2 regions of the Geobacillus sp. YF-1 genome follow, and region 2 is predicted to be linked to the other one. Evidence: riboswitches for the same ligand, from Rfam matches in the RefSeq annotation. Region 2 holds a riboswitch; the other holds the start of a gene.

Region 1 (4,946 bases), 860 kb from region 2:
GCCGATGATCAACAACTTACCTCCCATGCGTTTCCCCTCCTTGTTCTTCTGGCCATGGCCGCGGCATCGAAACTCCCTTCGGCCCCCACTCCTTCCAGAACCGAACAAACAGCGGCACGTCCAAACGGACCGCGAGCAGCTGGCGGCGATCGGCAAAAACGTCTTCCGGCGGTCCTTGCTTGACAATCCGGCCTTCGTGCATGACAGCGACCCAATCGGCCCATTGCCAGACGAAATCCATGTCATGTGTGGCGATAAGGACGGTCGTTCCCTTTTGATGAATGACATTGATTTGCCGCAAAAACTGTTTCGTTTGATGCTGGTCCAAATACGCCGTCGGTTCATCCAACACAAGCAAGTCCGGCTTTGTCGCCATCGCCGAACAAAGCGTCAGCCACTTTTTCTGTCCAAGGCTGAGCTGGTGGGTCGGGCGATCGAGCCAATCACCGAGTCCGTATTCATCAACAAGCGCCGACAAAGCGGTTCTCATCTGTTCTTCATTGACCCCAGCGTGAGCGAGGCTAATCGCCAATTCATCGCGCACGAGCGGCGCAATCAGCTGATGTTCCGGATTTTGAAAAACGAGGCTGACTTCACGCCGCCAGCGCCGCCAATCGGCCCCGCGCTCATACATGTTGCTCCCTTTCCAATACAGCGCGCCCGACCGGGCCCGCAGCAATCCGTTCAGATGAAGAAACAGCGTCGTTTTGCCGCAGCCGTTTGCGCCGATGAGCGCGCATTTTTTTCCTGCTGGAATTTCCCAATCAACCCCGTTGAGCACATCGCGCGAGGAATCGTAAGCATAGCGCACTTGTTCCATCCGTAGCAGCACCTTTTTCACCCTTTCCACCAAACCATGCCGAGCAGCAGCCCGATTAACGCGGCGCCGGCCGCCATATCAATGGTATGTGGTTTTGTGTCCAACGGCTGATGTCGATAGACAAACGAGTCGATTCCTCCGCGAGCGGTAAGCGCACACCCGAGCGCTTCGTACGATTGCCCGGCCTTCAGCCACAATTGGTACATGAGCATCCCCCCATGCCGCCAATGTGTTCCCCCGTTGCGGGCGCGCAACGCCAGCCACAGCTCAGCCGCCGCCTGCTCAAGCAAAAAGATGAAGCGGTACATCAAAAAACAAAGCTCAATGACCGCCGCCGGAAGACGGCAACGCCGCAGGACGGCAAACCATTCCGGCGCCGGCGTAGTGATCAAAAGGAAAAACAAACAAGACCACGCCGCCAACGAGCGCACGGCCAATTCAGCGGCCGGCCGCAGCTGGCTATAGGAAATAGACAAATGAAAGGGAAGGGAAATAGAAATGATCATGGTCAATAAGCTGACTCCTAAAAAAACTGAAGCGGCGGCCATTGCTTTTCCATACAGCGAAAGCGGTACACCGGCGCGACCGATGATCCAATACGTCATCCCCGCCATAATGAGCAGCTGTTCGCGCCAGCTGCTTATCATCCCAAGCACCAACAAAATCAGCGCCATCGCCAGCTTCCATTCCGCTCGCCACGTTCGCAGCCGATTGTCGTAGGCGAACCGATCAAACTCGCGAATCATGCCCGTTCTTCCGTTCCGACCGCCCTTTATACAGGCCGATCACGTAGCCGATGACACCGGCGCCAAGGGCGGCTTGCAGCGAAAACAGCAGCGTTTCCACTTCGCCGCCCGGCGGGGTGAAAATCGATTCAAACCACGGCCGGTAATGCGGAGCGAGCGTTTGAATCGCCCGTTCCGCCTGGTCATCGGTGCCGCCAAATTCCGAGCCGCGCGCCCACCAAAGCGGAAGAAGGATCAACACCAAGGCGAAAGCGAACAGCCACCGGTTTTTCTTCATCGAATCACGCCCCCTTTTCCCGTTCAAATAGCGGAGAAGCTTGGTATGAAGCGAGCCAGTTCCAGACCATCACCGTCAAAATGCCTTCCGTCACCGCCAGCGGCACTTGAGTGATGGCAAAAATGCCGGCAAATTTTAAAAACGAAGCGAGCACGCCGCCATCCGGCGCTGGAAACGCGACTGCCAATTGAACGGATGTAGTGACATAGGTCGCCAAATCTGACAAACAGGCAGCTAAAAACAGCGCCACCCGATGTGAAACAAGACCGCGCCGGTGCAGCTGATACACACTAAACGCAACCAGCGGCCCAACGACCGCCATCGACAAAGCGTTCGCCCCCAATGTCGTCAATCCGCCATGAGCAAGCAGCAACGCTTGGAACAGAAGAACTAGCGTGCCGATGACAACCATCACCCACGGCCCAAACAACGCGGCCCCGAAGCCGATGCCGGTCGGGTGGGAACTGCTGCCGGTGACGGACGGAATTTTCAGCGCTGACAGCACGAACGTAAACGCCCCAGCCAAGGCCATGAGCAGCTTTTGTTCCGGATGCTCTTTCAGCGTGCGGACGAGACGACGTAAACCCAACAAGAAAAACGGAAGAAACAATCCCCACCAAAACAGCGCCCATTTCGCTGGCAAAAATCCTTCCATAATGTGCATGGCGTACGCGTCTTGTTCATTCGTCAAGAAGAAGTAACTTGTCAATAGCGCCGCGATGACAAGCCAACGACTTGTTCGCATCATTATCGATTCGCCTCCTTCGGTTCATTGGCCGTTTTCCGCTTCCCAACCGGCGCCTCGCTTTCCCCTGCTGGCGCCCATTTGCATCCTGCCTCCTCATCAAACTCATACGTCGCCCATTCGCGAATCGGCGCCCCTTCACAAAGATGAATGCGCACCACCTCCCGCGCTTTTTCCGGCGTCATTTCTCGGTACCAGACGCCCTCCGGATAGACGATCATCACGCATGCATCCTGGCAGCGGCCGTTGCAGCGCGTTCGCGTCGTATGAACAAGATCGTCCAAACCAAGGCGGGCGATCTCTTCGCGCACCGCCAGCGTCACTTCCTCCCCGCCATGACGGAGGCACGTCCCGCCGTTGCAAATGAACAAATGATGCCTCATTCCCCGCAAATCCCACGTCGCCATCGAATCCCCCCTTTTGGCTAGAATGATAGAATTCAGATGCAGACAGACGAGCAGGTTTCAGGCAAAAGAAAAAGCACCTCTACAGCAGAGGTGCAGAAAAATGTATACAAAAAAGTCTTAAACGAACCAAACAGGCCTTATGCAGCCCTCATTCTCCCGCACGTCTGCCTATAGTCCCGTAGGCATCCGTCCGACCCAAACAAGGCAGGTCTCCTGACTTAGGATCATCGCTTGCGGCGCCTTCCCGAAGTTCTCTTCAGTGACTTGTTGCCGCAAGCTCCCCATCACAGTGGCGGGCACCGTGCCGGATTTTCACCGGACTTCCCTTTTCACCCGAGCCGGTTTGACGAGCTCAGGCACCTTGTGGGTTCTTCACCATATCTACACTGTCATGGAACAAGCATCCGTCTCCATCGTAGTACAAGCGGGACGCTGCCGTCAACCGTTTTTTGCCGACAAATCGTCGCGGGCCACGACGATGCCATCCGCATCGGCGTACACGTACGCTCCCGGTTCCCAACGGACACCGCCAAACTCGAGCACAACATCGCGGGCACCTTTTCCCTCTTTTTTGCTTTTCACCGGGCACGTGCCAATGGCCATGACGCCGATCGGCATCGCACCGATTTCTGCGGAATCGCGGATGCAGCCGTGGATGATGACGCCAGCGAGCCCCCTCTCGCAGGCGAGTTGCGCCAATCGGTCGCCGAATAACGCAACGCGGCGCGACCCTTTTCCGTCGACAACCAACACCGTCCCCGCTGGAACGGTCTCGAGCGCTTCGCGGACAAGCACGTTGTCCTCCCACACGTCAACCGTCGCAATCGGTCCGGAAAACATCTGTTTTCCGCCATATGATTGGAACGGCACCTCGCATACTTGCAGCTCGTCTAAAAATTGATCGCATAAATCGGCTGTTTTCATTGTCGCTCTCCCCTTTCCCTTTTTTGCATTCGCCGCCATTCGCCAAAGTCCTGCCGACTACGCTTTTTTGCGGCGCTGTTTATATTTGAAAAAAGCGGATGTGGAGTTTTGCTAAACTAGACGTTGAACGTATTGGCTCGTCCTCGCTGTCCGGCGAACGAAAAAATGGCCCCGCACGATCTGGCGCGCCTATGCGCCATGGGCGTAGACGGGATCTTTACCGACTATCCCGACCGCCCGGCTCGCATCGCCGCTTGCCGCCGGCCGCCCGACTATTGACTAGCCTTCAGAGAGAAGGCCGGAATTTTAGTTTACATAATATTATTATTGTTTAAAAACAAAATCGTTTCCATCTGATCCGATTCGGTGTATCCTTTATGAAAAAGGAGGCCGCCGCGCCAAGCGAGCCGAAGCGGCTGATGGAACGGATTCAAGAGCCGCAAACGGGGGAACCGGCAAAAAAGGACAGGACGCCATTGGTCCGCCCTTGCGCCAAGCGCCCCGCCCCCTATTTCCTCTGTTGCCTTCATTACCGCTTCGGAAACTGAAACGACAATTTCTTCTCGTTTTCATCCCACACAAGGACAGCGTCAAACGTTTTTCCGCCTTTTTTGAATCCTTTAATGACATTGGTTTTTCCTTTTGCCAGCAGCTTTTTCACATTGGCCGCCGAAATCGATTTGCCGAGAATGCGTTTGGCGATCGTAAACGAGCATTTTGTTTTCGCGTACTGGTCGCAGCCGTACAACGTTCCTTTGTCGATGACGGTCCCTCCGCAAAGCGGGCACGGCCCGAGCTTCTCACCGATCGTTTTTTTCGTTCTCGTCCGCTGGATCGAGGCGGTGTCGACCCCGTTGAAATTCCAAGCTGGGGCGGCGGCGATGGCGTCAGCGACCACTTTTTGCGCCAGCTTTTTCACCTGTTCCATAAACGCGGCGGGCGAGGCCGCTCCTTCGCCGATTTCGCTTAGGCGCTGCTCCCATTTCGCTGTCATTTCCGGCGAGGCGAGAATCGTGCCGCCGAGCGC
Region 2 (4,946 bases):
GAACGGTTCGGCGCCTCCGGATCCATAATGGGCCGTTTGACTAAGCCGATCGTCATCGTCCATTCCTCCCTTTCGTTTTCTATAAAAGAATTTCTGATCTCCATGTCCCATCTTGATCACCTGACAAGCTGGCACGGTGACAAGAAGAGCAACAATGCCATGGAAAACCAAGTTGCAGTTTATATAAGTATCGTGCGCGCGGCCAACCGCCTACGCCTCTCTGGCACAAGGAAGTGAGCCTCTTTTGGCCCCGGTCAGCTCGCGCACGAATCGCACTCTTCGATCGTCCCCGATGTCGAACGCACGTAATACGTCGTTTTCAACCCCGACTTCCACGCTGTCAAATGCAAATCGAGCAGCTCCTTTGCCTTGATCGTATTCATGACGTAGAAGTTAAACGAGATGGCTTGGTCGACATGGCGCTGGCGCGCGGCGTTTTGCTTGATGCTCCAACGTTGGTCGATATGGTACGCCGATTTGTAATACCATGTCGTCTGTTCGTTTAGATCCGGCACGGTCACAGGAATTTTATAATCTTTCTTTTCCTCGGCATACACTTTTAAGAAAATCGGATCGATGCTCGCCGTGCTGCCGGCGATGATCGACGTCGAGGCGTTGGGCGCAATGGCCATGATATAGCCGTTGCGCACCCCGTAGCGGGCCACATTGCTCTTGAGTCGGTCCCAATCGAGCTCGCCGTGGCTTTGGTAGCCGCGCCGTTCGAAATAAGCGCCCGTCTGCCAATCCGATCCGGCAAACGCCGGGTAGCTCCCTTTTTCTTTGGCGAGCTCCATGCTCGCTTGAATCGCCAAATACGCGATCGTTTCATACAGTTCATCGGCGTAGCGGACCGCTTCCTCTGACTCCCAGCGAATGCCTTTTAACGCCAGCAAATGATGCCAGCCAAAAGTGCCAAGCCCGACAGCGCGGTATTTTTCGTTCGTCAAACCGGCCTGCAGCACCGGAATGTGATTTAAATCAATGACATTATCAAGCATCCGCATTTGAATCGGGATGAGCCGCCCCAACACCCCATCGGTCACCGCACGCGCCAAGTTGATCGACGATAAATTGCAGACGACAAAATCGCCCGGGATTTTTTCGATCACAATCACTCCGTCTTTCACATATTGCCGCTTCATCACCGTCGGGCTTTGGTTTTGCGCGATTTCCGTGCAAAGGTTGCTGCAGTAAATCATCCCGAGATGGCGATTCGGATTTTGTCGGTTCACTTCATCGCGGTAAAACATAAACGGCGTCCCCGACTCGAGCTGGCTGCGCATAATGCTTTTCATCACTTCGATCGCCGGCACTTTTTCTTTCGACAGCCTCGGTTCGTTGACGCATTGCCAATATTTCTCCCGAAAGCTGCCCTTCCCTTTTTCCTCATCATAAAAGTCTTCCAAACTAAATCCCATCACCGTCCGCACTTCATGCGGATCAAACAAATACCAGTCGCCGCGCTGTTCGACCATTTCCATGAACAAATCAGGGATGCAAACGCCGGTGAACAAGTCATGCGTCCGCAGCCGTTCGTCGCCGTTGTTGAGCCGCGCATCGAGAAACGCAAAAATATCTTTATGCCACACATCCAAATAGACGGAAATAGCTCCCTTTCGCTGCCCAAGCTGATCGACGCTCACCGCTGTGTTGTTCAGCTGCTTCATCCACGGGATGACGCCGGAGGAGACCCCTTTGAATCCTTTAATGTCGCTGCCGCGCGACCGGATTTTCCCTAAATAGACCCCAATGCCGCCGCCCGATTTCGATAAATTGGCGATGTCGGTGTTGCTGTCGTAAATCCCTTGCAAACTGTCATCGACCGTGTCGACAAAGCAGCTCGACAGCTGGCCGTATGACTTCCCGGCGTTGGCAAGCGTCGGCGTCGCCACGGTCATGTATAGGTTGCTTAACGCCCAATACGCTTCCTTCACCAACTCAAGCCGCCGCTGCTGTGGTTCATTGGCCATAAGCGTCATGGCGATAATCAAAAATCGCTCCTGCGGCAACTCATACAACCGCCGCTCATAATCGCGGGCCAAATACCGATCCGCAAGCGTGCGCAACCCTATGTACGTAAACAACTTGTCCTTCTCCGGATCAAGAAACGCACCGATGGACTCAATTTCTTCTTTCGTATAACGTTCAAGCAGCAGCGGATGATATACTCCTTGTTCCGTCAGCGCAACAAGGAGCGAGTAGAAATCGCCATACCGCTTGCGCTCCTCGTACCCGCGCTGCCGTGCTGCCTCGCGGTACAGTTGTTGCAAATACAGGCGGGCGCACACAAACGTCCATTCCGGCTCCTCCTCACTAATATACGACAGCCCTTCCAAAATGGCGGTTTGATATAGCTGCCGGAAGGTGACCATCTCTTTTCGGCTGAGAAGCTGCCATACACGTTCTTCATATTCCTCGAGCGACAGACGGACAAAGTCGGCCGCCGCCTGCTCCACCAACCTAGCAAACTCCTCGCGCGAAAATGATTTCTCTTTTCCTTGATCATCGACAACAATTGATTTCGTCGACACTGTCATTCGTTTCCCCTCTCCTCCATAAAAAAATCCGCTCGGGCAGGCGAGCGGATGAAACGACAGACGGAAAAAGGCAGACGAACTCCCTTTTTCTTTTCCCCTATCGTTTCATCTTCTCACACCCCGAAGAACATGAAACGTTCCAAGCAAGGCAGGTCTCCTGACTCGTGCATCGTCCTACTTTGGGTCCTTCCCAGCGGCGCTAAATGGCTCTTGCCGCCAGTGGCCATCCCATTTCGTCCGCACATACAGTTGCGGGGGCAGTTCCGGATTCACACCGGATTCCCTATTAAGTCCTGATGGACACCATTGCTTGGCACAACGATATATAGTTGTTTGAAAAAGCAAATAAATCAATATATAGTGGATGATCATCCTGATGGAACAAGCATATACTAAAACAACAAGAATTGCAAGGGACAAGCGAGATTTTCTCAATCAATCCTTAGAAGGCCGTTGAAAAACATTGGTTTCCTTTGGTCAATGAATAAAAGTGTGCAGTGTTGCAAGACTTTTCTATTGGAGAAACGATTCCGAGAAGCAGTTGCGCGAGTCAATCACCGCCCCTTATAGTTTTCGGGCCAAAACAGACAGACGCCCCGGCCGAATTCCGGGACGCCTCGTCCTGTTCCCCCTTACGCCTCAAAAGCAGGCGCCAGCGGCTTTTCCTTTTGTCCAGATGAAACAAAATCATAGGCTCGCTCTACATACACTTGATGCCAAATCATAAACGCCAACACCGTCCACAGCTTGCGGCTATGGTCCGCTTTCTGCTGCGCATGCTCATCGAGCAAGCGATACAGCACGTCTTTATGGAACAAGTGGTCCGTTTCGCTGTCGTGAATAAGCTGTTTCGCCCAATCATACATTTCGTTTCTCAACCAATGACGAATCGGCACAGGAAATCCTAATTTTTTTCGGTTTAATACATGATCCGGCACGATGCCTTCGGCCGCTTTGCGCAAAATATATTTCGTCGTGCCGTTGGCGGTTTTCATCTCCGGAGCGATCGTAGCAGCTGCTGCAAACACCGCTTTGTCCAAAAACGGCACCCGCAACTCAAGCGAATGCGCCATCGTCATTTTATCGGCCTTAACTAAAATATCGCCTCTCAGCCATGTATGGAGATCAATGTACTGCATCCGGTTGACCGGCGGATAATGAACGGTTTCTTGATAGAGCGGCGCGGTCACCGTTGTATACTCACGGCCTTTTTCATACGTTTTGAGCAAGGCCGCCTTTTCCGCTTCACTGTATATTTTGGCGTTCCCGATATACCGTTTTTCAAGCGGGGTCGTGCCGCGCTCTAAAAAGCTCTTCCCTTTCACCCCGTCGGGAAGCCACTTGGCGATGAAGCGCAGCACGCTCTTCACCGCTCCCGGCATCCGCTCCAACCACCGCAACGACTCTGGTTCACGATAAATGTTATAGCCGCCAAACAGCTCGTCCGCCCCCTCGCCGGAAAGCACCACAGTAACATGCTTTCTCGCTTCACGGGCGACAAAATACAGCGGCACCGCAGCCGGATCCGCCAACGGATCATCCATATGCCACATAATTTTCGGCAGCTCGTCCATATACTCCTGCGGCGAAATGACATAGCTGATATTGTCTACGCCCAGCTTCTCAGCCGTCTCCTTGGCCACATCGATTTCGCTGAACCCTTGCCGCTCAAACCCGACCGAAAACGTCTTTAAATCCGGATGAAACTGTTTGGCGATCGCCACGATAAACGAGGAATCAATGCCGCCCGACAAAAACGCCCCGACCGGCACATCGCTGCGCATATGGACACGGACCGAATCAACCAACGCCGTGCGGATGTTCTCAACCAATTCCTCCTCCGACTGGCGAACAGGGCGGAAAAACGGCTTCCAATAGCGATGAATCGTGAGCGGTTCACCGACTCGTTTCTTGATATAATGCCCCGGCTCCAACTTCGAAATACCGGCCGACATCGTCGATGGTTCGGGGACGTATTGGAAGGTTAAATAATGCTGGAGCGATTCATGATCTACCGTTTCCTCCCCAAGCGCAAGCAAAAGGCTTTTCTTCTCCGAAGCGAAAAACGTGCGGCCGCCTTGTTCCGCATAGAAAAACGGTTTAATGCCGAACGGATCACGGGCTGCAAACACCGTTTTTTCCTGCTTATCCCAAATGACAAACGCAAACATCCCGCGCAGCTTTTCGACCGCTTTTTCTTGTTCCATGCTATAAAGCGCAACGATGACTTCCGTATCGGAGTTTGTCGCAAACGACAATCCTTTCGCCGTCAGCTCTTCCCGCAATTCGACGTAATTGTAAATCTCCCCGTTAAAAATGATCCAGTACCGATCGTTTTCATACGAGAGCGGCTGGTGCCCCGCTTCCAAATCGATGATGCTGAGCCGCCGAAATCCAAACCCGACGTGC

The links. Region 2 has a riboswitch for cobalamin ahead of ACTVIM_RS04565 (ribonucleoside-diphosphate reductase subunit alpha). Riboswitches for the same ligand answer to the same signal wherever they lie in the genome.
Region 1: linked by a shared signal. The riboswitch ahead of ACTVIM_RS08885 ((2Fe-2S) ferredoxin domain-containing protein) and the one ahead of ACTVIM_RS04565 (ribonucleoside-diphosphate reductase subunit alpha) in region 2 are both predicted to bind cobalamin.

What each region holds. Positions count from the first base shown of each region.
Region 1 is NZ_CP199850.1:1,760,795-1,765,740, forward strand. Features, by position in the region: gene cobJ (precorrin-3B C(17)-methyltransferase) at 1-27, opposite strand, end outside; gene ACTVIM_RS08865 (energy-coupling factor ABC transporter ATP-binding protein) at 17-832, opposite strand; gene ACTVIM_RS08870 (energy-coupling factor transporter transmembrane component T family protein) at 838-1,566, opposite strand; gene ACTVIM_RS08875 (energy-coupling factor ABC transporter substrate-binding protein) at 1,550-1,843, opposite strand; gene ACTVIM_RS08880 (energy-coupling factor ABC transporter permease) at 1,848-2,588, opposite strand; gene ACTVIM_RS08885 ((2Fe-2S) ferredoxin domain-containing protein) at 2,591-2,995, opposite strand; cobalamin riboswitch at 3,182-3,374, opposite strand; gene rraA (ribonuclease E activity regulator RraA) at 3,434-3,919, opposite strand; partial or broken gene ACTVIM_RS08895 (glycerophosphodiester phosphodiesterase) at 4,091-4,198, shown strand; gene ACTVIM_RS08900 (DNA topoisomerase III) at 4,449-4,946, opposite strand, start outside.
Region 2 is NZ_CP199850.1:898,982-903,927, reverse strand. Features, by position in the region: gene ACTVIM_RS04570 (ribonucleotide-diphosphate reductase subunit beta) at 1-56, opposite strand, end outside; gene ACTVIM_RS04565 (ribonucleoside-diphosphate reductase subunit alpha) at 255-2,537, opposite strand; cobalamin riboswitch at 2,668-2,861, opposite strand; gene asnB (asparagine synthase (glutamine-hydrolyzing)) at 3,170-4,946, opposite strand, start outside.